4 regions of the Streptomyces sp. P6-2-1 genome follow, and region 2 is predicted to be linked to each of the others. Evidence: riboswitches for the same ligand, from Rfam matches in the RefSeq annotation. Region 2 holds a riboswitch; each other region holds the start of a gene.

Region 1 (3,644 bases), 2.2 Mb from region 2:
AGCGCCGCCACCGCTCCTCGCGTACGTACCCCGCCGCGCCCCACGTGCCGTGCGCGCGCGTATTCTCCTCCAGGACCATCGCGTCGACGCGGCGGCCGCCGAGCGCGGCGAAACGGTCCTCCATCGCGGCGAGGAGGGCCCTCGCGACGCCCTGGTGGCGGTGCGCGGGATGGACGGCGAGACGGTACGCGGAGCAGCGCCAGCCGTCGAAGCCCGCGATCACCGTGCCGACGAGCGCGCCACCGCGCTCGGCCAGGAGCAGCGCCTCGGGGTCGCGTGCGAGGAGCCGCCCGACACCGGCGGGATCGTCGCTGATGCTCGTCCCTTCGGCGGCCTCGCGCCAGAAGGCGAGGACGGAGGCGATGTCGGCGGGCTCGGCGTGGCGTATGCGCAGGTCGTCAGGTGCGGTCATGGGAGCAGCCAAGCAGGCGGTACGTGCCCGGGGCACCGCGATTTCGCGATGCGGACGCTCCGCCCCGCACCCCCGGAATCCGCTCGGCCGTAGCAGGCTTCACCGCTTCGGGCGACAGTGGCGCACAGTCCCCGGAGTGCGCCCCGTGCGGGTGGCAGGCTGTCGCGAACCACCGACCCGGAGCGCCGTGCGGGCGCCCGGTGGAAAGGGGCAGGTCGTCATGGCCGATCACCAGGAAGCCTCCGTCACGCTGCCGAGCGAGGCCGCGTCGGTCCCCGAGGCGCGCGCGTTCGTCGGCGGGGTCCTCGCGGAGTGGGGGCTGCCCGCGCGGGACGACATGGCCGCGTCGGTGGGCCTGATCGTCTCCGAACTGGTCACCAACGCCGTCCTGCACACCGGCGGGCAGTCCCCGTTCTTCACCGTCACCGTCTCGCTCGACCGCGACGAACTCCTCCGCGTCGGCGTCACCGACTCGCACCCGCGCCCTCCGCGCCGCCTCCCCGCCGCCGTACGGCAGGACAACGGGCGCGGCCTCGCGATCATCCGCTACCTCACGGCGGAGACCGGCGGCAGGCTCTCGGTGGTGCCGACACCGCAGGGCGGCAAGACCGTCCTGGTCGCCCTGCCCTGGCGGCCCGCGCGCGCGGGTGCCGTGCCGGAGGAGGGTGCCGTACCGGAGGGCTGAGGCCGCGCCACGGCACCCACGCGCCCGGCCCCTTACCGCACGCGTCCGTACGCGACCTGTTTCGACCAGATCTTTTCGAGCTTGACCACATCTCCCGTCTTGGGGGCGTGCCAGATCTTGTTGCCCCCGGCGTAGATGCCCACGTGGTAGACACTGCCACCGGAGCGGAAGAACACCAGGTCGCCCTTGGTGCGCTTGCCCGCCGATACGTGCCGGGTCTTGTTGTACTGCGCCTGGGCGGTGCGGGGCAGGGACTTGCCCGCCTTCTTGAACGAATAGAGCGTCAGGCCCGAGCAGTCGAAGCGGCGCGGGCCCGCCGCGCCCCAGCTGTAGGGGGCGCCCTTCTTGGACGCCGCGACCTTCAGCGCCTTCGTGGGGACCCGGACGGCCGCCGAGGCGTCGCCGGATGCGCCGGGGACGAGGACGGTGCCGCCGACGGCGGCGAGGGTGAGGACCGATACCGCGCCGGTCCTGGAGAGCAGGACGGGAACTCGATTGCGCACCAGCATGCGTAACCCTTCGTCAACCGCCTGTGAAGGGTGACCTGTCGGGTTCGGACTGGCGAAGATGCCCGGCCGCTCACGCGGCTTCACCCCAAGGACCGGTGCCCGTTGCCGGGCCCGACCCGCCGTGCTCGGGTCCTCCACTCCCGCCGATCCACTCGGTGTCGACCTGGCGTCCGGACGGCGGCGGGACTCGGCGTCCGCCCGGACCGCCCCGCCGCTGCGGCGGGGGCTTGTCGTCGGGAGCGATCTTGACGCACGACACCGCCGGATTCCGAATGAAAACAGGCTTATGTGAGCTTAGTCACCCGTATGGCGATTGGGTGGCGAAAGGCCGTCAAGTGCGGCTCCTCTCACGGAGGACGAGTCCCCGACCAGCGCGAACGCCGTGCGCGGCAAGCGGATCGCGGACCACCGGGGCAACCGGGGGCGGCGTGACGCCGACTCCGGCGTACGTCATTGGGGGGTCCTCCGTTCGGCGGCCGCGCGTCGCACTCCGGACACGCGTGGTCGCGGAACGCATGCGGGGGGAGGGTGAGGAAGGCGAATGCGCCGTCCGGCGCGGACTTCACGCCCCGCCTGCACGCCGCGACATGCCCGCGCGGGGCGCGGTCCGGGGCGTGTGCGGGAGCGCGTGCGAGCGGGGGAGGCGTGCGGGCGCGCGTGCGAGCGGGGGAGGCGTGCGGGAGCGCGTGCGCACGTGCGTTGGCGTCCGGGGCGCGGGACACGGGGCGGAGTGCGGGATGGGTGCGGGACGCGGGACATGCGATGCGGGATGCAGGCTGCGGGGCGGCGGAAGGGCGGGCTCCGCTCAGCGCTCCTGGCCGCCGCCCTCCTCGCTCCCGCCGCCCGCCCCGGCCTCTTCGGGTGGCGGCATCGCGACCCGCCCCGCCCGGCGTTCCCCGTCCAGGACGCGCAAGGCCCGTTCCAGCGTGGCCCGGTGGAGTTCGGTCTCGCCGCGCGCGTGCATGAGCGCCAGCGCGTCCCGCAGCCGCGTCACCTCGGCGACGAGCGCCTGGGCGGCGCGCAGGGCCGCGTACGTGTCGTCGCCGCGCGCGGGGTTGACCCGGCCGAGCAGCTCGGCGGTCGCGAGGTAGTGGTCGATGAGCGCGCCTTCGGCGCGGGTCAGCGCGGGCAGCGGCGGGAGTTCGGGCGGGGGCACGCGCTCACCTCGGCCCGGGGTGTGGGGTGCGGCGGTCCGCGAGGGCGTCGACGATCCCGTACCGCACCGCTTCCGCCGCCGTCAGTACGAGGTCGCGCTCCATGTCGCCGTGCACCTCGGCCTCCGTCCGTCCGGCGGCCGCCGCGAGCAGCCGCTCCGTCGTCCGTCGCTCGCGCGCCAACTCATCGGCCCACACGGCGAGATCGCTCGGCTGCCCGCGCATCGCCTCGGGCAACTCGGGCTGCCGCAGCACGATCCGCGCCCCGGGCAGGGCCGCGCGCTTGCCCGGGGCCCCGGCGGCGAGCAGGACGGCGCCGACCGAGACCGCCTGTCCGAGGCAGTACGTCGCCACGTCGCACGACAGGTGCCGCACCGTGTCGTGGACGGCGGTCAGCGCCGTGAAACTGCCGCCGGGGCAATTGAGGTAGAGGGAGATGTCCTGATCCGGGGCCGCGTGTTCGAGGTGCATGAGCTGTACCGCCAGGTCCGCTGCCGCCGTGTCGTCGAGCGGCGTGCCGAGGAACACGATCCGACCTTCCAGGAGCCGGGAGTACGGGTCAAGAGTGCGTGTCCCGTAGCTGGTGCGCTCGGTGAACTCGGGGAGCACGTGACGGGCGAGAGGGGACAGGTCGGTGGGCTGCAAGGCGGGGTCTCCAGGGAGGCGGAACGCGCGGATGGAGGGGACGGGGCGGACGGGGCGGACGCGGGGAGGCGCGAACGGCGCGGACGGTGCGGACGGTGCGGACGGACGTACGGACCGGGAAGACCGTACGAGTTGTACGTCCTGTAAATTCTGTACAGAACGTACGTGAGTCTGTGTCAGCTACGGGGCTCGCGCAAGGGAGACGCCCGGATTACGCCGACAGCGAGAGCCGTCGCGCG
Region 2 (8,606 bases):
GGCGGGGCGCGGGCCGGAGGGCGGGCGCACGGGCGGGCCGGTGACGGAACCGGGCGGGCGGGCCCGTACGGGCAGCCCCGCCACGCACGGGAAGCCCCGCCGCGCACGGGCGAACCCCCGCCACGCACGGGAAGCCCCGTCCTGCCCGCGCACGGGAAAAGCCCCGCCCCGCCGCGTACGGGGGAGAACGCGGCGGGGCGGGGCGGTCCCGCGAGGGGGACGAGGGGTCCCCCTGGGGGTCAGCTGAGGTGGAGCTGCTGGCCCGGGTAGATGAGGTCGGCGTCCTTGACGATGTCCTTGTTCAGCTCGAAGAGCTTGGTCCAGCCGCCCGAGACGTGGTGCTTGTAGGCGATCTCGCTGAGGCTGTCGCCCTTGACGACCTTGTACTCGCCGTCGCCCTTGGCGACGGTGATGCCGGTGTCGGTCTTGACCGTGCCGGTGGTCGACTTCGGGGTGGTGTGCTGCTGCGGGGCCTGGCGCTGCTGGCTGCGCGAGGCGCTCTGGTCGCCGGAGGAACGCTCCTGCGACTGCTGCTGGCCGCTGTTGCTGTTGCCGCCGCCCGGGTTCACGTTCGGCGAGACGCCGTCGTTGCTGAGGTTGCCGGCACCGGCGCAGGACCAGGCGCCCGGGCCCTGCATGGCGAGCAGGCGCTCGGCGGTGGCGATCTGCTGGTCCTTGGTGGCCAGGTCGGCGCGCGGGGCGTACTGGGTGCCGCCGGCGGCGGCCCAGGAGGACTGGCTGAACTGGAGGCCACCGTAGTAGCCGTTGCCCGTGTTGATGGACCAGTTGCCGCCGGACTCGCACTGGGCGACAGCGTCCCAGGTGGAGGTCGATGCGGCGGAGGCGCTGCCGGTCGCCATCAGCGGGACGGCGATCGCGGCACCGGTGACACCGGCGAACGCGACGATTCGGGTGGTACGACGGCGACGGTGCTTGGCCTTGCCGGAAAACAGCATGGAGGGTCTCCTCACCGACGCCTGCGAGGTGAGCTGTCGGGTTCGGGCCTGTGAGTTGCCCGGCCGGACGGCGGCTGCCGCCCGGCTTCACCCCTAGCCCCGGACCGGCGCCCGGTCTCCCGGGCACCGGCTGGGACGCAAACCTTGGGTCCCCCGCTCCTGCCTTCGGCGCGTGACGCGACGACTGTCCCGAAACGGGCGCCGGCAGGATTCGGCGTGACGACCGTCGGGGCCTCCCGGTGGGGAAGCGAGCACGACGTTAAGCAAGAAATCAGCGGAACTTCAAAGACGATCAGGGCGGTTGAGACTCATGTCTCACTTGACCTCTACCGGACAATAACGGACAGACATGGTCAACCGCTTGTCCGGTTATCGCCCTGAATCCGCACCAAGATCCAGGCTCTGGCCAGGGAGAATGAGGTCCGGGTCGACACCGATGATCTTCTTGTTCTGCTCGTAGAGCCCGGTCCAGCCGTCGGCGAGCTTGTGCGCCTCGGCGATGCTCCAGAGATTGTCCCCTTCGCGCACCTTGTACGAGTCCGTCTTGTCCGCCCCGTCCGCACCCTTCTGACCCTCCGTGTCCGTGGCCGCGTGGCGGCCGCCGGGGGCGGAGCGGTCGGCTCCGGAGTCGCGGTCGTCGCCGGGAGTGGCGGAGGTCTCGCCACCGGGGACGGTGGTCGACTCGGAGGGCGAGGCGGACGCGGAGGAGCCGGTGGCCCCGGAGGGGGTGCCGGAGGGCTCGGGCTTCGCGTGCTTGCCGCGGCTCTTGCCCGTACCGGCGTCCTTGCCGGTGGCGGCGTCCTTGCCGGTACCCGAGGGGCTCGCCGAGGCGTCGGCGGACGGGGTCCCGCCGGAGGCGTCGGCGTCCGGCGTCGTCGACGCGGAGGGATCGGCGCTCGCGGAGGGGGACGCACCCTCGTCCTTCTTGTCCGTCTTCTCCTTGTTGTCCGTCTTCTCCTTGTTGTCCGCCTTACCCGTCTCCTTGGCGCTCGCCGTGTCCTGCGGCGCGGGAGTGACGGGCGCCGGGGCCGCCTGGCCGTCCTGGACGGTGAGTCCCGCGGTCAGGGCGCAGCCGGGCCAGGCGGAGGGGCCCTGCGTCGCGAGGATGCGCTGCCCCACCTGTATCTGCTGGGCGGGCGTCGCCATGTCCGCGCGGGGTGCGAGGTCGAGGCCGCCGTTGGCCTCCCACTCGTCCTCGGAGAGCTGGAGACCGCCGTAGTAGTCGTTGCCGCTGTCGGCCGCCCAGTCGCCGCCCGTCTCGCACTCCACGAGACGGTCCCAGGGACCCTGGTCGGCGCTCGCGGTCCCCGCGCCGAGGAGGGGGATGGCGATGGCGGAGCCGGTGACCCCTGCCGCGACGACAAGGGCAGGGGCCTGGCGGGGGCGTCGGTGGCGACCGTTCCCGGAGAGCATGCGGTGCCTTTCGCAAGCAGCTGAGGGGGTCAGCTGGTGAGACAGATGATCCGGACGTGAACGTAGCGGGATTCGAACGCCCGTCACAAGTCGATGCAGCCTCGATCACGCAAAGATCACATTATTGACGCGTGTTCAGTTCACGAGTGCTCATATCCCTGCACAGAGGGGGTGAAACGGACGGGAAGGGTGCGGAGCCCGCGCATGATGAGGCCGCCGCGCCAGCGCAGTTGTCCCGGGTCCTCGTCGAGCGCGAGGTCGGGGAGGCGCGTGAAGAGGCGCGCGAGCGCGGTCTTTCCCTCCAGGCGGGCGAGTGGGGCGCCGAGGCAGTAGTGGATGCCGTGGCCGTAGCCGAGGTGCTGGTTGTCGCGGCGGGTGAGGTCGAGCGTGGCGGGCTCGGGGAAGCGGGCCGGGTCGTGGTCGGCGGCGGCGAGGACGACGAGGACGGGGTCGCCGGTGCGGATGCGGCGGCCCGCGAGGTCGAAGGGCTCGGTGGCGTAGCGCCAGGTGGCGAGTTCGACGGGGCCGTCGAAGCGGAGGAGTTCTTCGATGCCGGTGCTGAGGAGGGCCTCGCCGTGGTCGGGGGCGCTGGTGAGGGCTGTTCGCAGCAGGGCGCGCTGGTCCGGGTGCTGGAGGAGCGCGAACGTACCGTTCCCGATCAGGTTGACGGTCGTCTCGAAACCGGCGAAGAGAAGGATGAAGGCCATCGCCGCCGCTTCGTTCTCGGTGAGGTGCTCGCCGTCGTCCACGGCCTGGATGAGGGCCGAGATGAGGTCGTCGCCGAGGTCGCGGCGTTTCCTGTGGATGAGTTCGGCGAGGTAGCCGCGCATCCTGCCGACCGCGCGGCCCACTCCCCCGCGCGGGCCCTGCCCGTGCCGGATCATCATGCCCGCCCAGTCGCGGAAGTCGTCCTGGTCCTCGCGCGGGACGCCGAGGAGGTCGCAGATCGCGTAGATGGGGAGCGGGAAGGCGAACTCGTGGATGAGGTCCGCGCTGCCGCGCGCGGCGAAGCCGTCGATGAGCTGGTCGGTCAGCTCGGCGACGCGCGGCGCGAAGGCGGCGACGCGGCGGGGCGTGAACGCCTTCGAGACGAGGCGGCGCAGGCGGGTGTGGTCGGGCGGGTCGATGTTGAGCAGGTGGGTCATCAGCTCGGCCTTGCGCTCCCCGGGAATCCCGGTCTTCCCGCGTGCCCCCGCGCCCTCCGCGTGGTGCGCCGGGTTCTTCGAGAGCCGGGGCTCCGCGAGCGCGCGCCGCGCGTCCTCGTACCGCGTCACGAGCCACGCTTCCACGCCGCTCGGCAATCGCGTCCACGCGACGGGCTCGTGCGCGCGCAGCCAGGCGTAGGAGGGGTACGGGTCGGCGGCGAAGGCGCGCGAGAAGAGCGGGGGAGCCTGCGGCTCGGGGGCGTCTGCGGGGAGGAGGGCGTGGGGGCACGGCATACCGAGACGGTAGCGAAGGCCCCAGCCGCCCTTGCGGGGCCTCCGCCCGGGGGCCCCGCCCCTCGGTCGGCGCGGGGGCCCGGGCGCGCGGCGTCCGTACCAGCCTGCCGCGCACCCGTCCCGCGTCCCTCTCCGCGTGCGCCACGGCCGCGGCGGCGAGGGGCGGGCTCGCGCGGACGACGGGGGAGGTCTCCCCGCGCCGCCGCCGCGAAGAGACCGCCCCGTACCGTGCGCAGGGCTTCGGGGGCGCTCGTGGCGAGGCTCGGGGTGGAGAAGGCCGGTGACTTCTGGAAGGCCGCCATCAGGTCGTACCGGAGTCGGCGGGCGCCTGCCGCCGACGGCGCCGACGGTCACGAGACACCCCTTCGGGGCGAGGCGGCCGAGGAAGGCGGGGAGGTCGGGGCCCGAGACGACGTCCAGGACCACGTCTCGTACGGCCGGGAGCGGCGGCGCGGCCCGTCGCGGCCGCGGCGCGGAGGGCGCGGAGGCGGGGCGCACGTCCGGGGATGGAGGCGGGCCGCGCGCCCGGGGGTGGAGGCGGGGCGCACGTCCGGGGATGGAGGCGGGCCGCGCGCCCGGGGGTGGAGGCGGGGCGCGGTGACGGTGGCTCCGGGGCGCGCGGCGAGTTGTACGGGGGGCTGCCGAGCGAGCCCGAAGCGCCCCGTACAACTCGCCACGCGCCCCCGCGTTCCCTGCGGCGCCCCGCGCCCCTTCCCTCGCCGCGCGAGTCCGCCGTCCCTGCGCCGCCGCGGCCCTCATCCCCTTCGCCGCAGCACCCCCCGCCCCGGGACCGTGACCGCGAGCAGCGCCAGGCCGCCCGTCGCGGCGGCCATGCCCCCGTACAGCAGGGGTGGCACGTACGGCAGCGCGCCCGTCGTGCCGCGCATCATCGGGACGAGCGTCGCCGCCGCGATGGCCGAGCCCAGGACGATGCCCGCCACCCAGACGAGCAGGCCCTCCCAGCGCAGCATCGCCAGGACCTGGCGCCGTGTGCCGCCGACGAGGCGCAGGGCGCCCAGTTCGCCGCGGCGGCTGAGGACCGTCATGACGAGGGTGTTCGCGGCGGCGACGGCGGCGAAGCCGCCGAGCACCGCGGCCATCGTGTTGCTCGTCCAGGCGCCGACCCGCGCGTCGCGGTCCTTGCCGGTGGCGTAGCCGGAGGCGTCGGTGACCTCGCCCAGGGCGCCGAGCGCCCGCTCCGTACCGCCGTGGACGAGGAGCGTGCTGTCGAACCCCGAGGTGACGTGCGGGGCGAGCGAGGCGCGGTCCATCGTCACCGTGGCGAGGCCGAGCCCGCGCGCGTAGACGGCGACGACCTCGGGGGCCTGCTTCGTGCCGTCGGGGAGGTGGAGCGGGAGCCGGTCGCCGACGCGCACGTGCGCCGTGGCGGCGAGCGTCCTGTCGATGGCGATCCGGTCCGTGCCGATCCGGTCGACGCGGCCTTCGCGCACGTCCAGGTCCTCGACCTTCGCGAAGGCGGCGGCCGAGCCGCTGACGCCCTGCACGCTCGCGCCCTGCACGTCCTTGAACTCGCCCGAGCCCACCGGGACGAGGACCTGCGTGCCGAGCAGCCCCACGGCCGCGTCCACGCCGGGCGCGCGGGCGGCACGCTCCACCGCGTCGGGCGGCAGCCCGCCCGGCGCGGTGACCACGTGGTCGGCGGTGATGCCCGCGCGCAGCTGCTGCCCGGCGATGTGGGTCTCGCTCGTGTTCATGAAGACGAGCGTCGACGCGAACGCCGTGGCGAGCACGAGGGGGGTGATCGCGGAGGCGAGCCGCCGGGCGTTCGCACGGGAGTTGGCCGCGGCGAGGTGGGCGGCGGGGCCGGCGCCGCGCAGCGGGAGCCCGAAGAGGGCCGCGCAGGCCCGGGCGATCAGGGGGCCGAGGAGGGCGACGGCGAGCATGAAGCACATGACGACGCCGAGCGCCGCCCCTGCCGCGTCGTCCCCCGCCGCGGACGCGGCGACGCCGGTGAGCGCCGCGCCGCCCACGACGGCGCCGACGCCCAGGACGGTACGGACCGGGCCGATCCACCGCCGCTCGGCCGATGCCTCGCTCAGCGCCTGCCCCGGCTTGATCCGCGCGGGCCTGCGCCCCGCGGCCCAGCCGGCGCCGAGCGCCGTGAGCAGCCCGATCCCCACGGCGACGAGCACGGGGAGCCCCGAGACGTGCACCCGTACGGCTTCGGGGATCGCGCCGCGGTCCTGGAGCTGGCCGAACCACCAGTGCGCGAGGCCGATCCCCGGCAGTGAGCCGAGGAGTCCCGCGAGCGGGGCGACGAGGAGGGCTTCGGAGGCGACCGCGCGGCGGATCTGGCGCGGGGTCGCCCCCACAGCCCGGAGCAGCGCGAACTCGCGGGCCCGCTGCGACACGGACAGGGCCACGGTCCCGGCCGCGGTGAAGACGGCGACGAGGGCGGCGATGCCGCCGAAGGAGCCGCCGATGCCGAAGAGGGTCACCTTGGCGTAGCCGAGGCCGGGGTCCTCGACGGCGCCGCGGTCCTTCCCGCTGTGCACCTGGACGCCGGAGCCGGCGAGGGCCTTCCCTACCGCGTCGGCGAGTGCGCCGGTGCCGGTGCCGGGCCTGGCGAGCACGGCGACGGCGTCGGCCGTGCCAGGGTGACCGGCGAGCGCGGGGGCCTGCGCGTCGGTGAACCAGGCGAGGGGGCCCGCTTCGCGCGCGGTGTCGCCGGGACCGGGCCTCGCGAGGCCGGAGAGACGGAAGTCCCGCGCTCCCGTGGCCGTTTCGAGCCGGAGGGTGTCGCCGACCCCGGCCTTGGCCGCGCGGGCGGTGGCGGCGTCGACGACCACGTCGCCGTCGCGGGGGGCCGACCCTGTGGTGAGGGACGTGCCGGTGAAGGCGTGGGAGCCCCAGCCGTGCGCGGTGAGGACGTCCTTCGCCAGGTGCACGGGGAAGGTGACGTCAGGGATCGCGGCCGCCACGCCGGGCGCCCGCGCCGCCTTCGCCGCGAGCCCCGCGTCCATGCGGGCCGTGTCGGGGAGCGGTGTCGCCTCCTCCTCGCGGTCCTCGCCACTGCCCGTGACGACCCGCACGTTCTGGTCGGCGGCGGCGACGACCTGCGCCCTCGCGTACCGCTCGGGCGGTACGGAGGCGCGCAGGCCCGTCTCCAGGAGGACCCCGCAGGCCGTGACGACGAGCGCGGCCGTCATGAGCGCGAGGAAGGTGCCGGCGAAGGACGCGGGCTTGAAGCGGACGGCCGCGCGGGCGAGTCCGTTGGGACGCCTCATACCGCCGCCCCCGCCGTCCTCGCCGCCCCCGCCGACCCCGCCGTCCTCGCCGACCACGCCGTCCTCGCGGCGCCTGCGCCACGGGCCTCACCGGGCGTACGGGCCGCACCAGCCGTACGGGCCGTCAGCGCCGTCATGCGGTGCGCGATCCGCTCCGGCGTGCCGCGCTCCAGGCCGTCCGCGAAGGAGCCGTCCGCGAGGAAGAGCACGCGGTCGGCCCAGGCGGCGGCGACCGGGTCGTGGGTGACCATGACGACGGTGGCGCCGAGCGTGTCGACGGCGTGCCTGAGCAGGCCCAGTACCTCGGCGGCCGTGCCGGTGTCGAGGGCGCCCGTGGGCTCGTCGGCGAAGATCACGTCGGGACGCGTGACGAGGGCGCGGGCGACGGCAACGCGCTGCTGCTGCCCGCCCGACAACTCCCCCGGCCTGCGCCGCCCCTTGCCCGCGAGGCCCACCTGCGCGAGGACGTCGGCGGCGCGGCGGCGGTCCTGCCGCTGCCCGGCGAGGCGCACGGGAAGAAGGACGTTCTGCTCCACGGTGAGCGAGGGCAGCAGGTTGAACGCCTGGAAGACGAAGCCGAGGCGGCCGCGCCGCAGCGCGGTCAGCTCGTTCTCCTTCATGCCCGTGATCTCGGTGCCGCCGAGCCGCACGGACCCGGCCGAGGGGCGGTCGAGCCCGGCGGCGCACTGGAGGAAGGTCGACTTGCCGGAGCCCGAGGGGCCCATGACCGCGGTGAACGTGCCGTGCGCGAGCACGAGGTCGACGCCCGCGAGGGCGTGCACGGCGCCCGCGCCCCGCCCGTACGACCGCCGGACCCCGCGCAGTTCGACGGCGGCACCCGGGGTGCCCGCGGCGGCGGGCCCGTGGTCCGCGCCAAGCCGTCCGTCCGGCCGCCGGTCCGGCTCCTCCGGCCGTTCGTCCCGCCCCTGCCGCCTGCTCTCGCGTAGCCTCATGTGCCGCCCTTTCGCGGTCGTCCTCGTGTGACGAGGCGAGAGTGCGGGCGCGGGTGCGCGCGGGGCGTCATACCGGGGAGCCAAGCCGGGGGTAGTACCCGGGTAGGGGGTGCGCGGCCGCCCTACTCCCCCGGCGCCACGAGACCCGACTCGTACGCGAAGACCACCGCCTGTGCCCGGTCGCGCAGGTCGAGCTTGGTCAGGACGCGGCTCACGTGCGTCTTCACCGTCTGCTCGGCGAGGACCAGGCTCTCGGCGATCTCCGTGTTGGACCGGCCGCGCGCCACGAGGGTCAGGACCTCGGTCTCGCGCTCGGTCAGGGCCTTGAGGCGCAGCGCGGGCTTCCCCGGCGCGGGGCGCTGGCGGGCGAAGTCGGCGATGAGACGGCGGGTCACGGAGGGGGCGAGCAGCGCGTCGCCCGCGGCCACGATCCGTACCGCGGCGATGAGGTCGGCGGGTGGCGCGTCCTTCAGGAGGAAACCGCTCGCCCCGGCCCGCAGCGCCTCGTACACGTAGTCGTCGACGTCGAACGTCGTGAGCATCAGGACGCGCGGCCGGTGCGTCACGCCGGGCGGCGGCGACAGGAGGCGGCGCGCG
Region 3 (8,606 bases), 1.0 Mb from region 2:
GCCACGACCGGGGTCTTCGCCTCCGCCCTCCTCGTCGGCGCCCTCGCCGCCTGCGGTGACGACCACGAGACCGCGGAGAAGCGCGACCCCGGCTCCACCAGCTCCTCCAGCGCCAAGGACGTCAAGGAGTCCGAGAAGGCCGACCTCACCGTCCTCGCCGCCTCCTCGCTCACCGACGTCTTCGGCGAGGCGAAGAAGACGTACGAGAAGGAACACCCCGGCATCACCCTGAAGTTCTCCTTCGCCGGGTCCCAGGAACTCGCCGCCCAGGTCCGCCAGGGCGCTCCCGCCGACGCCATCGTCACCGCCGACACCAAGACGATGGACGGCCTCAAGGGCGAGACGGACACCCCCGCCGTCATCGCCAAGAACCGCCTCGTCATTGCCGTCGGCGACGGCAACCCGGAGAAGGTCGAGAACCTCAAGGACCTCACCGACCCCAAGCTCAAGGTCGTGCTCGCAGCGAAGGAGGTACCGGTGGGCAACTACTCCCGCCAGGTCCTCGACAAGCAGCACCTCAAGGTCAATGCCGTCTCCGAGGAGCCGAACGTCCGCGCCGTCCTGAGCAAGGTCCAGCTCGGCGAGGCCGACGCCGGCATCGTCTACAAGACCGACGCCGCGACCGTCCCCGACAAGGTCGACGCCATCGACATCCCCGACGCCCAGAACGCCGTCGCCTCCTACCCCGCCGCCGCCCTCAAGGGCTCCAAGCACGCCGAGGCCACCGCCGACTTCCTCACCTGGCTCTCCGGCAGTGAGGCCCAGGACATCCTCCAGAAGGCGGGCTTCCAGCAGCCGTGACAACCCCCGCCTCCCACCCCAGCCAGAACGAACCCACCCCACCCCGCCGCCCGGCCCAGGCGCCCGGAAACCCTGCTGCCGACCGCGCGGAGCCGGGCCGCCCCGCAGACGGGTCCGGGACGGCGGGAGCAGCGGGTTCAGAGGCCGGGGAGGGTACGGCCCCCGGGGAAGGTACGGCCCCCGGGGACGGTACGTCCGAGGCTGTGGGCACGGCCGAGGCGGCGGGTCCGGCGGGCGCGACCGGAGCGGTGGAGCCGGAGTCTTCGACGGGAGCGTCCAAGCTGTCCGGAGGTCTGGGGGGTCTGGGGGGCGCGGGGGGTGCTGGAGGCCGCGAAGACGGGGGTGGCCCCGGGCAGCAGGGACGCCCGGAGGAGGTGCCGGGAGGCTCTGGGGGGCCGGAGACGCCGAGGGCGTCGGAAGGTCCAGCAGCGCCTGCGCGGCCCGGGGTACCGGGGGACTCCGGAACGCCCAGGAACCCCGCCGACCGGGAACCCTCCGACCCCCAGCCCGCCGGAAACTCCGGCGCCCGGACGGACTCCGGTGCTCGGACGGACTCCGGCACGTCCGGCCGCCTCGGCAAGCCCGGCTCCGCCGACCCCGACAGGCCCGGCTCCGCCGACCCCGACAGGCCCGGCTCCGCCGACCCCGACAGGCCGAGCGCCAGTGGCTCCGGTGCCCCAGCCGAGTGCCGGCTCCCTGACGCCTTCGGAGAGCACGCCGAGGCCAGGAGCGCCGCCGCGCCCGCCTACTCCGGTGCGCCCGGCGGTGCGGGCGCGTCCAGTGGCTCCAGCACGCCCAGCGACCCGATCGCGTCCCCAGCCCCTGGCGCCACCGACGCCCCTGACGCCTCCGAGGACTCACCCCGAACTCCGCCCCCGCGCCCCCGCCTCACCTCCGCCCCGCGTCCCGCCGGTCGCGCGCCGCGCCCCGGTCGCCGTGCCCCGCACCCCCGCGCCCCGCACGGCCTTGCCCCGTACCCCCGCCGTCGCCTGGCGCACCCTCGTCGCCGTGCCCCGCTCGCCCTCGTCGTACCCGCTCTGCTTGGTGTCGCCCTCCTTCTGATCCCACTCCTCGGCGTGCTGGCCCGCACGTCGTGGAGTCAGCTCGGTACCCACCTCACCAGCCCCGAGACGCTCACCGCCCTCCGCCTCTCGCTCCTCGTCTCGCTCGGTGCCCTCGGACTCTCCCTTCTCTTCGGTGTGCCCCTCGCCTGGCTCCTCGCCCGCACCGACTTCCCCGGCAAGGCGCTCGTCCGCTCTCTCGTGCTGCTGCCGATGGTGCTGCCCCCCACCGTCGGCGGTGTCGCGCTGCTGCTCGGCTTCGGGCGGCGCGGGCTGCTCGGGCCGTGGCTGGAGGACACCTTCGGGATCGTCCTGCCCTTCCACACCTCCGGCGCCGTGCTCGCCGCCGCCTTCGTCTCCATGCCCTTCCTCGTCATCAGCCTGGAAGGCACCCTCGCCGGACTCCGCCCCGGCTACGAGGAGACCGCCGCCTCGCTCGGCGCCTCCCCGCTGCGCGTCTTCCGTACCGTCACCCTCCCCCTCGTCGCTCCCGGCCTCGCCGCCGGAGCCGCCCTCACCTGGGCCCGCGCCCTCGGCGAGTTCGGCGCCACCATCACCTTCGCCGGAAACCTCCCCGGCACCACCCAAACGCTCCCGCTCCAGGTCTACCTCCTCCTCCAGGACTCCCCGGAAGCCGCCACCTCCGTCTCCTTGTTGCTCCTCGCCATCGCGATGGCCGTCCTCGTCGGCCTGCGCGGGCGCTGGACCGGAGCCGCCCCCGACACCCGCACCACCCGCTCCCGTTCCGCCGCCGTCGCAGAAGAAGACGTCCCGGACCCCTCCCTGGGTGCCCGCAAAGCCGAACAAAGCGGCGACTTCACCCGTAGGAGTGAAGAAACGCCTGAAAGGGGTCGGGGAGATCTCAGTGGGAAAGGTGCCGGCAAGCGATCCCTTGCCGAGCAGCCGCGCCCCCGGCCCGGCGAGGGACCCGCTTCCCCCACGTACGACGAGGACCTCGCACCCGACGAGGCCCGCGACACCACAGAGGAGGCCCATGACCCCACCCCCACTTACGCGCTGCACGCGACCCTGAGCGGCTACACGAACCTCGACCTCGACGCGGACCCCGGGACCACCGTCGCTGTCGTGGGCCGCAACGGAGCCGGCAAGACGACGCTCCTACGGGCCCTCCTCGGCCTCACCCCGCGCGCCCACGCCGAACTCCGCCTCGGCGCCGACGACGTCACGGCCCTGCCCCCGCACCGGCGCGGCGTCGCCTGGGTGCCGCAGGACGGGGCGCTCTTCCCTCACCTCAGCGCGCTCGCCAACACCGCCTACGGACTCCGCGCCCACGGTGTCCCTCGCGCAGAGGCCCGCCGCACGGCTCGCGCGCACCTCGACAGGCTCGGCGTCGGGCACCTCGCCCACCGCCGCCCCGCCCAGCTCTCCGGCGGCCAGGCGCAACGCGTCGCGCTCGCGCGCGCCCTCGCCGTCCGCCCCCGCCTGCTCCTCCTCGACGAGCCCCTCGCCGCGCTCGACCAGACCACCCGCGCGCAGGTACGGCACGCGCTGCGCCGCCACCTCGACGGGTTCGGCGGCGTCTGCCTGCTCGTCACGCACGATCCCGTCGAGGCGGTCTCGCTCGCCGATCGCGTTCTCGTGCTCGACGCGGGCCGTACGGTGCAGGACGCGCCGCCCGCCGAGGTCGCGCGCCGCCCCCGTTCCGCCTGGGTCGCCCGCATGCTCGGCCGCAACGCCTGGCCCGGCACCCTCACCCCCGACGGACTCGCCCCCGAAGCCGGCGGCCACCTCGTCGTCGCACCCCCGGTCGACGCCCCGGCGCCACCGCCCGGCACCCCCGCGCTCGCCGTCATCGCCCCCGAGTCCGTGGCCCTTCACCCGAGCCGCCCGGCCGGCAGCCCCCGTAATACCTATGCCTGCGCCGTCACAGAGATCACCGCCCTCGGCAGCCGTCTCCGCGTCCTGCTCTCCGGCCCCGACTGCCCCGCGCTCATCGCCGAGATCACCCCCGAGGCCGCCGCCGACCTCGGCCTTCGCGAGGGGACCCCCGTCTGGGCGAGCGTGAAGGCCACGGACATCACCCTCGTGCCCCTGTGAACAACGGTGGCGCGGAGCACCCCGGGAAGGGTGTAGAGTTGTGTTTACCGACGCGGGGTGGAGCAGCTCGGTAGCTCGCTGGGCTCATAACCCAGAGGTCGCAGGTTCAAATCCTGTCCCCGCTACTCAGCACGAAGGCCCCGGCGCCCCCAAGGCGCCGGGGCCTTCGGCATGCCGTAGGACGACGCCCCGCCCGGCCGTCCCCGAGTCGCGGCACCTCCCGCCCGGCGCGACCCTGGAAGCAGTACGTACGTACAAGGGGCGCGGGCGCGCGCACGGCCAGCGGGAGGCGAGCCTTGGGGCAGCGAGGAACGGGGCCGGCCGAGGGCGACAATCCGCCACGCCCCGAACACCCCACGCCTGGCTCGCCCCAGACGGCCCGCCCCCAGCCGAGTACGCCGGAGCGCACCGGGCCCGGGCCCGGCGGAACCGCCCAGGAGCACGCGGACCCCGGCGGGACCGCCCAGGAGCACGCGGGGCCTGACGAGACGGCTCCGGGGACGGACCCCGCTCGCCCGGACCCGAAGGCGGCGGCCTCGCCCCGTACCGGTACGGAGGGGGCGCCTCCCGCCCGTACCGGCTCCGACTCGCCTCCCTCCGCACCACGCGGCCCCGGGCCCTCGCCCACCGACGTGCCGGCCCCCGCCGACGCCGCCGACACCCAGCCGTCCCCCGATGCCTCTCCCGACGCCGATGCCGACCCCGCGCCCCCCGGAGCCCCAGCTCCCACCGACCCCACCGACCCCACGCCCGCCACCTCGCCCACCTCCTGGGACACCCCGCCCCGCCAGGACTACAAGCCCGTTCCGCCGCCGCCCCGGCGTCGTCCGCGGCAGCATGCTCAGCTCGCCGCCGCGTGGGCGCGGCGGGAGGCCTGGGTGCGCGTGGTGGTACGGGTGTTGCCGCTGGTGCTGGTGGCTTCCGGATTCGTCTTCGGGTTGTTCGCGCCCGCGACGTTCACCGGGGCGCCGTTCTTCGCCGCCGGGCCGCTCGTCGCCGCACCCTTCGCCTCGTCGCGGGTCACCGCGGGGGTCGGCGGGCTCGCGGCGCTCGGGGAGATCCTCTTGGAGGTCATTCGGGGCCGGTTGCCCACCGGGGCCTTCCTCATCGAGCTGACCACGGTGCTCACTGTCGCCGCGCTCGCCGTGCTGATCAATGCCCTCATCCGCCGCGGCGACCGTCGCCTCGCCTCGATGCAGAACGTCGCAGCCGTCGCGCAACGCGCCGTGCTGCCCGTCCCGGCCGAGCGGATCGGCGGGCTCGACGTCGCCGCGCAGTACGAGGCCGCCGAGGCCGACGCCTTCATCGGCGGCGACCTCTACGCGGTGCAGGACACCCCGTACGGCGTCCGGATGGTGCTCGGGGACGTGCGCGGCAAGGGGCTCGGCGCGGTCGAGGCGGTCTCCGTCGTCATCGGGGCCTTTCGCGAGGCCGCGGAGCAGGAGCCGACGGTCGAGGGCGTCGCGCAGCGGCTCGAACGCGCGCTCGCCCGCGAGGGTCTGCGGCGCCGCGCGCTCGACGCCTTCGAGGGCTTCACGACCGCCGTACTCGCCGAGGTCCCGCGCGGCGCCGCCGAACTGCGGCTCGTCAACCGCGGCCACACCGAACCGTTGCTCCTCGAACGCGACGGCCGGCTCCACGTCCTGACCCCCGGCGAGCACGCCCTCCCGCTCGGCATGGGCGAACTCGGCGCCTGGCCCGACCGCGCCGAGATCATCGACTTCCCGCCCGGCGCGACCCTCCTCCTCTACACCGATGGTCTCTCCGAGGCCCGCGACGCGCGCGGTCGCTTCTACGACCCCGTCGCGCGCCTCAGCGGCCGCGTCTTCCCGCACCCGCGCGCCCTCCTGACCACACTCACGGAGGAGGTCAGGCGGTACACCGGTGGCGCCACGACGGACGACATGGCCCTGCTCGCCGTCCGCCGCCCCGAGGCCGAGGCCCAGACCCCTGGCGCGGCGGACGCGGCCGGGGCGACCAGTGCGAGCGACGCGGGCGGAGCGGGCGGAGTGGGCGGAGTGGGCGGAGTGGGCGGTGCGAGCGGGGGGCAGGGGCCTGTCACCCCGCGTGAGTCATTCGATAACAACTGACGCACCATCAGGTTCACAGCCTGGAGGATGAGCGGGTCAACTCGTCCGGATCGCTCGCTACATGTCCGTTTAGCCGCTGGTGGTGACCGTAAAGGATCATCGGGAACGGCTTGGAATCACCCCCGCCGGTCTATTAACGTTCGATAACGCAGCGCGGTCGTCCCAGTCGGCGAGAGCGTCGGCTCCGCGCGCGTGCGCCGAATCCCGCGAGGGAACCGGGGAACCACTCCTCCGGGGTGAATCGGGTGCCCGCTCGGGTGCCCGTAGGAGACCTTCCTGCTCCGAACCCGTCAGCTAACCCGGTAGGCGAGAAGGAAGGAAAGGAGAGTCGCCTTCGTGGCGTCCAACCCGCCTGCCCCCGGCCCCAGCGCCTTCCCCACCGGCACGCTCACTCCCGGCGGTTCCCTGCCGGCCCAGCCCCCGGCACACACTTCCGGCGCGCCGTACGGGGCCGCCGTCCCCACTCCGTCGTACGGGTCCGTCCCCCCGCAGTCGTACGGGTCCGCTCCCGCTCCGTCGTACGGGACCGACGCCGCCCCCGCCCCTGCCGCGTACGCGCACCCCGCGGGCCACCCCGCCCCGGCGGACGTCTACCCGGGCTCGGCCGGTTTCGGCGGGTACGGCGAGGGTGCTGAGGAACCGGTCGGCGAGTGGAACCCGACCGAGGACTCACTCGGGTCCGTGCGTGGTCGGCACCGTGTCGCCAAGCAGCGGGGCGGACTCGCCCGCAGCTCGACGGTCCTCGGGGTCGGTGTGCTTGCCGCGGTCGGCGCGGGGGGTATCGCATCGGCGCAGGAGAAGCCGCCGGTCAAGCTCTCGCTGCCGGACAAGGTCACGGAGGTGACCGGGCAGCTCAAGCAGGTTCTGCCCGACGCCGAGTCACTTCCGGGAATCGGCTCGCTCGTCGCGGACGCCAAGGGCGACACCCCCGAGCAGCTCGCCGCGAACCCGGCCGCGGCGCCACTCACCAACGCCGGGCTCACCGACACCGACCGCGAGCAGGGCACGACCGACGCGGGCGAGGCACTGCGCGCCCGTATCCTCGCGCAGGCCGAGAACCAGGCCGACAGCGCGGACCGTGCCGCCCGCGAGCAGGCCGAGGCGGTCGCGGCGCAGACCGCGGCCGACAACGCCGCGCAGGCACAGAAGAAGGCAGCCGACGAGCAGGCGAAGAAGGAAGCGGCGGCGAAGGCCAAGGCGGAGGCCGAGGCGAAGGCCGAGGCGAAGGCGAAGGCCGAGGCGGAGCGCCTCGCGGAACTCGCCCGCAGCTACACCCTCCCGGTCGCCTCCTACACCCTCACCTCGCACTTCGGCGACGGCGGCTCGATGTGGTCGTCCGGGCACCACACGGGGCTCGACTTCGCCGCGCCGACCGGTACGCCGCTCAAGGCGATCCACACGGCGACCGTCCAGGAGGCGGGCTGGTCGGGCGCGTACGGCTACCGCACCGTGCTCGTCCTCGACGACGGTACGGAGCTGTGGTACTGCCACCAGTCGTCGATCTCGGTCAGTGTCGGTCAGAAGGTGACGACGGGTGAGGTCATCGGCCGCGTCGGAGCGACCGGCAACGTGACAGGGCCCCACCTCCACCTGGAGGTCCACCCGGCGGGAGGCGCGGCGGTCGACCCGCTGCCGTGGCTCCAGGACCACGGCCAGCAGCCCTGAGCCGCGAGGGCGCTCGGCAGTCCCCTGACGTACGACTGGCAGTTCCTTGGCAGGGGAATGGCAGTTCACTGCCGCCTGACCGGCAGTTCCCTGACGCTCGACCGGCAGTTCGCTGACATTTCCCGGCGCGGCGGGCACCGTCCGTCGCGCCGGGAATTTCCTGGCGCCTTCAGGCGTTGAATGGCCTCATGACTTCTCTCCGCTCCCTCGGTGCTTCCGACATCGAGGTCTTCCCCCTCTCCCTCGGTGGCAACGTCTTCGGCTGGTCGGCCGACCGTGACACCTCCTTCGCCGTCCTCGACGGCTACACGCAGGCCGGCGGCAACTTCGTCGACACCGCCGATGCCTACAGCCACTGGGTGCCGGGCAACGAGGGCGGCGAGTCCGAGCGCATCATCGGCGAGTGGATGAAGGCGCGCGGCAACCGCTCCGAGGTCGTCATCGCGACGAAGGGCGGCGCGCTGCCCGCGCACAAGGGGCTGCGTGCCGCGACGGTCAAGGCCGCCGTGGAGGACTCCCTGCGCCGCCTCCAGAGCGACTACATCGACCTCTACTACACGCACTACGACGACGAGTCGGTCGAGGTCGGGGAGTTCCTGACGGCGCTCGACGAGCTGGTGCGGGCGGGCAAGATCCGGGCCATCGCCGCGTCGAACATCTCCCCGGAGCGGCTTCAGGAGGCGCTCGACTTCTCCGACCGCGAGGGCGTCGCGAAGTACGTCGCGCTTCAGCCGCAGTACAACCTCGTCTCGCGCGACACCTACGAGGGCTCCCTCCAGGACATCGCCGGCCGCGGTGGTCTCGCGGCAGTGCCGTACTACGGCCTGGCGGCGGGCTTCCTGACGGGCAAGTACCGTCCGGGCACCACCGTCGACAGCGTCCGCGCCGAAGGCGCGGGCAAGCACCTCGAAACGGAGCGGGGCCGCAAGGT
Region 4 (8,606 bases), 3.7 Mb from region 2:
CCGTCGAGACGGCGCTCAAGTTCGCTCGCTTCGCGACCGGCCGCAAGCGCGTCCTCTTCTACGACCACGCCTTCCACGGCCTCACCACGGGTTCGCTCTCGGTCAACGGCGAGAAGGGCTTCCGCGAGGGCTTCGCGCCGCTGCTCCCGGACACGGCGCTCCCCGTCGGGGACCTCTCGGCGCTGGAGCGCGAGCTGCGCAAGGGCGACGTGGCCGGGCTCATCATCGAGCCGATCCAGGGCAAGGGCGTGACCGAGACCCCGCCCGGCTACCTCAAGGCCGCGCAGGACCTGCTGCGCAAGCACAAGGCGCTGCTCATCGCCGACGAGGTGCAGACCGGTCTCGGGCGCACCGGGGACTTCTACGCCTACCAGCACGAGGAGGGCGTCGAACCCGACCTCGTGTGCGTCGCGAAGTCGCTCTCGGGCGGCTACGTGCCGGTGAGCGCGACGCTCGGCAAGGAGTGGATCTTCAAGAAGGTCTACTCCTCGATGGACCGTGTCCTCGTCCACTCCGCGAGCTTCGGCGCCAACGCGCAGGCGATGGCCGCGGGTCTCGCCGTGCTGCACGTCATGGAGGACGAGAACATCGTCGCGAACGCGCGCCGCACGGGGGACTACCTCAAGCAGCGCCTGACCGACCTGATCCCGAAGTACGAGATGCTCGCCGACGTCCGCGGACGCGGCCTCATGATCGGCATCGAGTTCGGCCGCCCCGACTCGCTCAAGCTGCGCAGCCGCTGGGCGATGCTCCAGGCCGCGCGCAAGGGCCTGTTCGCGCAGATGGTCGTGGTGCCGCTGCTCCAGAAGCACCGCATTCTCACGCAGGTCTCCGGGGACCACCTCGAAGTCATCAAGCTCATCCCGCCGCTCGTGATCGACGAGAAGGACGCGGACCGCTTCGTGGACGCCTTCACCGCGGTCATGGACGACGCGCACAACGGCGGGCTCATGGGCGATTTCGCGAAGAACATCGTGAAGCAGGCGGTGGCCCACCGCTGAGCACGGCGCCGCCGAGCGCTTTTGCCTCTCGGGCAAGAAATTTGCCCGAGAGGCATGACGGTGGCTGAATGGAGGCATGAGCACCGAGCCCGGGGGCCCGCCCGAAGAACTCGCCGTCGCCCCGCACCTGCGGGAACTGCGCCGCCGCGCGGGCCTCACCCTGGAGGCCGCGGCCAAGGCCGCGAATCTCTCCCCGGCCCACCTCTCCCGCCTGGAGACCGGCCGCAGGCAGCCGAGCCTGCCGATGCTGCTCGCACTGGCCCGTACCTACGGTACGACGGTCTCCGAACTCCTCGGCGAGACCCCCGCGGGACCCGGATCGGTCGTGCGCGCGGGCGCGATGGAACCCACCGACGCGGGCGGCTGGACGTACTGGCAGGCCGGCGGCCCGGGCCGCGCGATGCAGGCGCTGCGCGTACGGGTCCCGTACGGCAGTCAGGGCGACATCGTGCGCGTGCACCCGGGCGAGGAGTGGCTGCACGTCCTGACCGGACGCCTGCGGCTGCGCCTCGGCGACAGCGCGCACCTGCTCGGACCGGGTGACAGCGCCCACTTCGACTCGCTCACCCCGCACCGCATCGCCGCCGCCGACCCGGACGGCACGGTGCTCCTCTTCGTCCACACGCTCTTGCAGAGCCCGCACGGCGCGCTCTGCCTCGGCGACGTCCACCCAGGAGGCGCGTAATGCCAGAGAACGACAGCGGGGTCAGGCCGGAGACCGGCGGCGGGGTGCTGCCGGAGGGCGACAGCGGGGTCGGGCCGGAGGGCGGCGGCGAAGAGGCCGCGCCGGGCGAGAACGGCACCATCCGCCGTTTCGTCGAGGACAAGATCCCCACCGGCCTGTGGGTCCGCGTCTTCGTCTACGTCGTCGCGGCGCACGGCGTCGCCGCCTTCCTCTACCTGCTCTTCGTGCTGGGCGCGAAGAACCAGTGAGGGAGGCGGGCGGTGCGCCCCCCGGCGGGGACGCACCCCGTTGTTCTGTGTCCGCCTACTCCACGAGCCGCTCCCGGAGCCGCTCGCGCAGGGCGTCGTCGAGGCCCAGGACCTCGCCGAAGTAGCGGTCCCTGCCGCCCCAGTGCGTGTCGATCGTCTCGAAGGCCGCGCGCAGGTAGCTCGCCCGGGCGGCGAAGAGCGGGTCGAGGAGTTCGGCGACCTCGGGGGTCGTCGGCGGGGCGGCGTCCTTGCCGCGCGAGACGCGGTAGCGGCGGTGGCGCGCGTTCGACTTGAGGTAGTCCTCCTCGATCGCCTCCTCCTCGACGCCCACGGCGAGCAGCACGAGCGCGATCGAGGTGCCCGCCCTGTCCTTGCCCGCCGCGCAGTGCAGCAGCGCGGGCACGCTGTCCTCGGCGAGCGCCCGCAGCAGCCGCCCGTGCTCGGCGGTGCGCTCCTTGATCAGCTGCCGGTAACTCGCCTCCATACGGGCCTCGGCGCGTCCCTCGCCGAGCGCGGCCCGCAGCTGGTCCACCTCGCCGTCGCGCACGATCCGCCAGAACTCCGCGCCCTCCGCCGGGTCGTTGAGCGGCAGGTGCACGTTGCGCACGCCGGGCAGGTCGACGTCGGGGCCTTCGAGGGCGCGGTCGGCGGCGTTGCGGAAGTCGAAGACCGAGTGGAGGCCGAGCCCCGAGAGAAAGACGGTGTCCTCCGGGGTCGCATGGGCGAGGTGGCCGCTGCGGAAGAGGACGCCGCCGCGGGTGCGGCGGCCGTCGTGCGTGGGCAGCCCGCCCACGTCGCGGAAGTTGCGGACGGCGCTCAGCACGGGCTCTTCCGGCCCTGCCTGCGCGGTGACGACGGGCTCGGGCGCGGTCCCCGGGGACGGCTGCGTCACGGGACTCCTTCCGGTGGGCCGCCGGCGCGGCTCGTCGGCGGGCTCGCGGTGCCGAGACTGGCACGGACCGCGGGGCCCGGCAAGGTACCGGAGCCGCGGAGAACGCCGAGGTGAGCAGCGTCATAGCGGTGACGGACGGTGCCGGGAGGGGGCCGCGGGCCGGGCGGGCCGTTTCCGCAGCGAGCGCTGTACGTCCGGTTCTGTCCGTATCGGGTCGTTTCTACGGAGAGTGACGGAAATCCGCGCAATGGATCACTAAATGTGATGTGCACCGCAAAGGGGCTGCTTGTCCGGCGTGTCGCGTTGCCTTTACGGTCGCCACCAGTCCGGTCGGAACGCCGAATCCTGCCGCCGCCCCGGACTCTCACGCTCACTCACACCCGTACCGGCAGGAGCGGGGGACCCGCACGCTTCACGCCGTCCCTGGTCCCCGTGGGACGGCTCGGGGTGAAGTCGCCGCGCGCGCCGCGCCGGTGGCCGGGCAGCTCCAGCCCGAACCCGACAGCTCACCCCGCAGGCGACGGAGAAGGAACCCGCATGTCCGCCACGGCCAACCGCCGCTCGTTCACCCGTCGCCTCGCGCTGCTCGGCACCACCGGTGCCGCAGCCGTGGCACTCCCGCTCACCGCCATCGGCGGGGCCCACGCCGCGAGCCCCGCGAAGGACACCACCTACACCGTCAAGGCCGGTGACACGCTCATCAAGATCGCCAAGAAGGAGAAGGTCTCCGGCGGCTGGAAGAAGCTCTACGAGCAGAACAAGGGCACCATCGGCGCCAACCCGGGCATCATCAAGCCCGGTTCGAAGCTCGTCGTGAAGAAGGCGGCCGCCCCGGCCCCCGCCGCCAAGAAGGCGACCGAGGGCACCGGCTGGACCGCGCCCGTCGACGGCGTCAAGGGCGGCGGCTACGGCCGCAACGGCAGCCTGTGGTCGCACGGCCACACCGGCGCCGACTTCCCGTGAACACCGGCACCCCGATCAAGGCCGTCGCCTCCGGCACGGTCATCACGGCGGGCTGGGGCGGCGCCTACGGCAACCAGATCGTCATCAAGCACGCCGACGGGCACTACAGCCAGTACGCCCACCTCTCGGCGTTCAAGGTCTCGGCCGGCCAGAGCGTCACCGAGGGCCAGCAGATCGCCCTCTCCGGCGCGACCGGCAACGTGACCGGGCCGCACCTGCACTTCGAGATCCGCACCGGCCCCGCGTACGGGAGCGACATCAACCCGCTCACCTTCCTCGCGCAGCACGGCGTCAACGCCTGAGCCGCACCCGCGCGAACCGTGGCGGCCCGCCCCTTGCCCAAGGGGCGGGCCGCCACGGCCGTTTCGGGACACGACCCCCAAGGAGTCCTGTTTATTCCATAGTTGGGTCTTTCTTGACCGGTGGTCTTTCTCACTCCGTGTCACCCCCTCCCTACGGTGGCGTAAGTATGGTGTAAAGGTGAAGGATGCCGAGGTGGCACGAGAAGCGAGGATTCCCAGCAGCAAGGCCCTCCCCGTCGAGGGCACCGTGACGTCCTACGTGGCCGTGGGCGACAGCTTCACCGAGGGCGTCGGCGACCCCGGGCCCGACGGGCTCTTCACCGGCTGGGCCGACCGCCTCGCCGTCCAGCTCGCCGACCGGCTCCCCGAGCGCTCCGCCTTCCGCTACGCCAACCTCGCCGTACGCGGCAAGCTCCTCGACCAGATCGCCGAGGACCAGGTGCCCCGCGCGGCCGCGCTCGCCCCCGACCTCGTCTCCTTCGTCGCGGGCGGCAACGACGTCCTGCGCCCCGGCACCGACCCCGACGACCTCGCCGAACGCTTCGAGAAGGCCGTCGGGACGCTCTCCGCCGCCGCGGGCACCGTCATGATCGCGACCGGCTTCGACACGCGTGACACGCCTGTCCTGCGCCACCTGCGGGGCAAGATCGCCACGTACAACGCGCACGTACGCGCCGTCGCCGACCGCCACGGCTGCCTCGTCCTGGACCTGTGGGCCCTGCGCTCGGTCCGCGACCGCCGCGCCTGGGACAGCGACAGGCTCCACCTCGGCCCCGAGGGCCACACCCGCGTCGCCCTGCGCGCGGCCCAGCTGCTCGGCCTCGACGTTCCCGCCGACCCCGAGCAGCCCTGGCCCCCGCTGCGCCCGCGCGGCACCTTCGAGGAGCGCCGCGACGACATCGCCTGGGCCCGCGAGTACCTCGTCCCCTGGATCGGCCGCCGCCTGCGCGGCGAGTCGTCGGGCGACCACGTCCACGCCAAGCGCCCGGACCTGCTCCCGCTGTAGCCGGGGACGGGGCCCTTTTCCGCCGGCGGGGCGGGCCCCCGGACCCTCCGGCGGATACGCGAGCGAGCCCGGCCGCATCCGTGCCCTCCGGCGGAACGAAATCCAGCCCCTCCGGCGTTTGAGGAGCGGGGGCTCGGGGGCGGAGCCCCCGCAAGGCCCACCCGGCGGGCGCCGAGCCACGACACCGGCCGAGTATTGACACGTACCGCCCCGGAATCCCGCACCCGAGGAGACACCCGTGCCCCCCACCCGCCGCTTTCCCACGCCGCTGGCCTTCGGGGCCGACCCGAGCGGCGCCCGCATGGCCCGTATCCGCCGCTCCCCGCACTTCGACCCCGCCAAGGGCGTCTTCACCAACCCGGAGGGCCCCGCGGGCGAGACGACGGGCGGCGCCCCCACGCCGGACCGCAAGGAACTCCTCCGTACCTACTTCCGCTCCGAGGACCGCGCCCGCCGCGCCCCCTCGGGCGTCCTCCCCGTGCACCCCACGAGCCTCGCCGACCTCGCGCGCCCCCCGCGCGGCGGCCTGCGCGTCACCTGGGCGGGGCACTCCTCGGTGCTCACCGAGATCGACGGCGCCCGCATCCTCTTCGACCCGGTGTGGGGCGAGCGCTGCTCCCCCTTCTCCTTCGCCGGGCCCAAGCGCCTGCACCCCGCCCCCTTCCCGCTCGCCGCGCTCGACCGCGTCGACGCCGTGGTCATCTCGCACGACCACTACGACCACCTCGACCTGCCCTCGATCCGCGCGCTCGCCGCGCGCGGCACGACCTTCGTCGTCCCGCTCGGCATCGGCGCCCATCTGGAGCGCTGGGGCGTGCCCGACGCGCTCGTACGGGAGCTGGACTGGCACGAGTCGACGGAGCTGGCCGGGGTGCGGCTGACCGCGACGCCCGCCCGGCACTTCTGCGGCCGCGGCCTGCGCAACACGCAGCACACGCTGTGGGCCTCGTGGGTCGTCGCCGGGTCCGAGCACCGTGTCTTCCACAGCGGGGACACCGGTTACTTCCCCGGCTTCGCCGACATCGGCCGCGCGCACGGCCCCTTCGACGTCACGATGATCCAGCTCGGTGCCTACAGCGAGTACTGGCCCGACATCCACATGACCCCCGCCGAGGCGCTGCGCGCCCACGGGGACCTGGGCGGCGGCGTCCTCCTGCCGATCCACTGGGGCACCTTCAACCTCGCGCCGCACCCGTGGGCCGAGCCCGCCGAGTGGACGAAGGACCTCGGTGACGCCTCCGGCTCCCGTATCGCCTTCCCGCGCCCGGGCCAGCCCTTCGAGCCCGCGGGCGAGCTGCCCGCCGAGCCGTGGTGGCGTGCCGTCTCGCTCCCGCTCAGGCGGCACTGGGAGACCTCCGTACCCGTCGACGCCGCCCCGCGCACCGACGGCGAGCCGACGCAGGGCCCGCCGCTCGGCCTCGCCGCCGACCGGTGAGCACGGCCCCTGCCCCGCGTCCCGGTGCGGCCCCGCTTCCGGGCGCCGTCCCCGCCGAGGGCGACGCCTTTCGCGGCGACTGCCCGGGACGCACGGTCCTCGACCACGTGACGAGCCGGTGGGGCGTGCTCATCCTCGCCTCGCTGCGGGCGGGCCCGCTGCGCTTCTACGAACTGCGGGACCGCATCGGCGGCATCAGCGAGAAGATGCTCTCGCAGAACCTCCGCGTCCTCGGCCGCGACGGCCTCGTGGACCGTGAGGTGGAGCCCGTCGTGCCGCCGAAGGTGAGCTACGCCCTGACCCCGCTCGGCGCGGAACTCGCCGTCCCGTTGCAGAGCCTCGTCGACTGGATCGCCACCCGTACCCCGGACATCGTGACCGCCCAGCGGTGCCACGACGCGGGGGCGGGGGAGCACTGAGGGAGACAGGGGACTGTGAGGTGCGTCACGCCCTCCCCGTCCCCTGATTCCCTCGCCAGCGCGCCTACGCCGGGGGAGGGGGCTTACCTGTAGGTAGGGGCTTACCCGGGGTGAGCCCGCAGCTCTACCGTCCTTCGCGTGAACGAGATCACTGCCGACATCTGGACGGACGTCGTCTGCCCCTGGTGCTTCATCGGGAAGCGCCGCTTCGAGCGGGCGCTCGCCGCCCTGGACGCGCCGGAGCGGGTACGGGTCCGCTGGCGGAGCTTCGAACTCGACCCCGCCGCCCTCCGCGTCACCGACGAGACCATCCCCGCGCGCATGTGGCGACGGCAGGGCATCCGGCCCGACGAGGCCGCGCGACTGCTCGCCGGGGTGAGCGCGCAGGCCGCGGCCGAGGGGCTCACGTACCGCCTCGACCGGGCCCGCCCCTGCAACACCTTCGACGCCCACCGCCTCGTCCACCACGCGGCGGATGCCGGGCTCGCCGAGCCCTTCCAGGAACGCCTGATGCGCGCCTACACCGCCGAGGGCGCCTCGGTGGGCGACCACGCGACGCTCCTGACCCTCGCCGGGGAGGCGGGCCTCGCCGCCGGTCCCGCCGCCGCGGTACTCGCGGGCGGCGCGTACGCGCAGGACGTACGCGCCGACGAGGAGCTGGCCGCGCGGCTCGGCGTCGGCGGGGTGCCCGCCTTCGTCATCGCGGGACAGCCACCGCTCGCGGGCGCCCAGCCCACCACCGTCCTCGCCGCGCTCCTGCGCCGCGCCGGACTCTGAACGGCGGGCCCCACCGCGTTCCCCCCCGCCCGTGGTGCCGCGCCCCGCCGCCCCGCCCCGCCGTACTCCCGCCGACCGGCATGCCCGCGCTCTCTTCGCGCCGCTCCCTCGCTCCTCCCACCGGTTGGTTCCTCCCGAGAAAGCACTCCCATGCCCTTGACCCGTCCTTCCGCCCCGCGACCCGGCCTCGTCCTCCTCGTGTGCTGCCTCGCGCAGTTCCTCGTCACGCTCAGCGTGGCCATCGTCAATGTGGCGCTGCCCGACATCCAGCGCGGGCTCGGCTTCAGCGCCGAGAGCCTGCAATGGGTCGTCAACGCCTACACGGTGACCTTCGCCGGTTTCCTGCTCCTCGGCGGCCGGATCGCCGATCTCCTCGGGCGGCGCAGGGTCTTCCTCGCGGGGGTCGTCCTCTTCGCCCTCGCGAGCCTGGTGGGCGGACTGAGCCAGAATGCGGGGACCCTCGTCGCCGCGCGGGCCGCCCAGGGTCTCGCCGCCGCCGTGATCGCGCCCACGACGCTCGCCGTGCTCGGCACGAGCTTCACCGAACCGCGGCGGCGCCACCGTGCCTTCGGTGCCTGGGGCGCGGTCTCGGGGGCCGGTGGCGCTTTCGGCGCGCTCGCCGGGGGAGCGCTCACGGACGCCCTGTCCTGGCGCTGGGTGCTCTTCGTCAACGTGCCGATCGGGGTGCTGCTCCTCGCCGGGATCGTCCTCGGCATCACGGAAGGGCGCGGCGCGCGCGAGGACCGGCGGGTCGATGTCACGGGCGCCCTCACCGTGACGCTCGGGCTGCTCGCGCTCGTGCTCGGCATCGTGCAGGGCGGTCCGCACGGCTGGGGTGCGGCGGCGACCCTGGTCCCGCTCCTTTGCGGTCTCGCCCT

Evidence for each region. A riboswitch is a leader RNA that binds a small molecule or an ion and turns the genes downstream of it on or off. The one in region 2 is predicted to bind cyclic di-AMP.
Region 1: linked by a shared signal. The riboswitch ahead of ACQYWQ_RS02160 (C40 family peptidase) and the one ahead of ACQYWQ_RS11755 (transglycosylase family protein) in region 2 are both predicted to bind cyclic di-AMP.
Region 3: linked by a shared signal. The riboswitch ahead of ACQYWQ_RS16180 (M23 family metallopeptidase) and the one ahead of ACQYWQ_RS11755 (transglycosylase family protein) in region 2 are both predicted to bind cyclic di-AMP.
Region 4: linked by a shared signal. The riboswitch ahead of ACQYWQ_RS27055 (M23 family metallopeptidase) and the one ahead of ACQYWQ_RS11755 (transglycosylase family protein) in region 2 are both predicted to bind cyclic di-AMP.

What each region holds. Positions count from the first base shown of each region.
Region 1 is NZ_CP192513.1:486,499-490,142, reverse strand. It holds gene ACQYWQ_RS02170 (GNAT family N-acetyltransferase) at 1-412, opposite strand, end outside; gene ACQYWQ_RS02165 (ATP-binding protein) at 633-1,097, shown strand; gene ACQYWQ_RS02160 (C40 family peptidase) at 1,130-1,606, opposite strand; cyclic di-AMP (ydaO/yuaA leader) riboswitch at 1,610-1,774, opposite strand; gene ACQYWQ_RS02155 (hypothetical protein) at 2,412-2,762, opposite strand; gene ACQYWQ_RS02150 (ATP-dependent Clp protease proteolytic subunit) at 2,767-3,405, opposite strand.
Region 2 is NZ_CP192513.1:2,718,063-2,726,668, forward strand. It holds gene ACQYWQ_RS11755 (transglycosylase family protein) at 240-956, opposite strand; cyclic di-AMP (ydaO/yuaA leader) riboswitch at 960-1,137, opposite strand; gene ACQYWQ_RS11760 (transglycosylase family protein) at 1,326-2,369, opposite strand; gene ACQYWQ_RS11765 (cytochrome P450 family protein) at 2,510-3,808, opposite strand; gene ACQYWQ_RS11770 (ABC transporter permease) at 4,564-7,056, opposite strand; gene ACQYWQ_RS11775 (ABC transporter ATP-binding protein) at 7,053-8,009, opposite strand; gene ACQYWQ_RS11780 (response regulator) at 8,132-8,606, opposite strand, start outside.
Region 3 is NZ_CP192513.1:3,743,249-3,751,854, forward strand. It holds gene modA (molybdate ABC transporter substrate-binding protein) at 1-801, shown strand, start outside; gene ACQYWQ_RS16160 (hypothetical protein) at 1,659-1,916, opposite strand; gene ACQYWQ_RS16165 (ABC transporter permease) at 1,839-3,920, shown strand; tRNA gene ACQYWQ_RS16170 (tRNA-Met) at 3,972-4,045, shown strand; gene ACQYWQ_RS16175 (PP2C family protein-serine/threonine phosphatase) at 4,805-6,010, shown strand; cyclic di-AMP (ydaO/yuaA leader) riboswitch at 6,196-6,334, shown strand; gene ACQYWQ_RS16180 (M23 family metallopeptidase) at 6,347-7,675, shown strand; gene ACQYWQ_RS16185 (aldo/keto reductase) at 7,864-8,606, shown strand, end outside.
Region 4 is NZ_CP192513.1:6,409,438-6,418,043, forward strand. It holds gene ACQYWQ_RS27035 (aspartate aminotransferase family protein) at 1-1,001, shown strand, start outside; gene ACQYWQ_RS27040 (helix-turn-helix domain-containing protein) at 1,078-1,686, shown strand; gene ACQYWQ_RS27045 (DUF6126 family protein) at 1,686-1,934, shown strand; gene ACQYWQ_RS27050 (tyrosine-protein phosphatase) at 1,990-2,826, opposite strand; cyclic di-AMP (ydaO/yuaA leader) riboswitch at 3,184-3,361, shown strand; partial or broken gene ACQYWQ_RS27055 (M23 family metallopeptidase) at 3,364-4,091, shown strand; gene ACQYWQ_RS27060 (SGNH/GDSL hydrolase family protein) at 4,285-5,097, shown strand; gene ACQYWQ_RS27065 (MBL fold metallo-hydrolase) at 5,399-6,532, shown strand; gene ACQYWQ_RS27070 (winged helix-turn-helix transcriptional regulator) at 6,529-6,951, shown strand; gene ACQYWQ_RS27075 (DsbA family oxidoreductase) at 7,090-7,728, shown strand; gene ACQYWQ_RS27080 (MFS transporter) at 7,879-8,606, shown strand, end outside.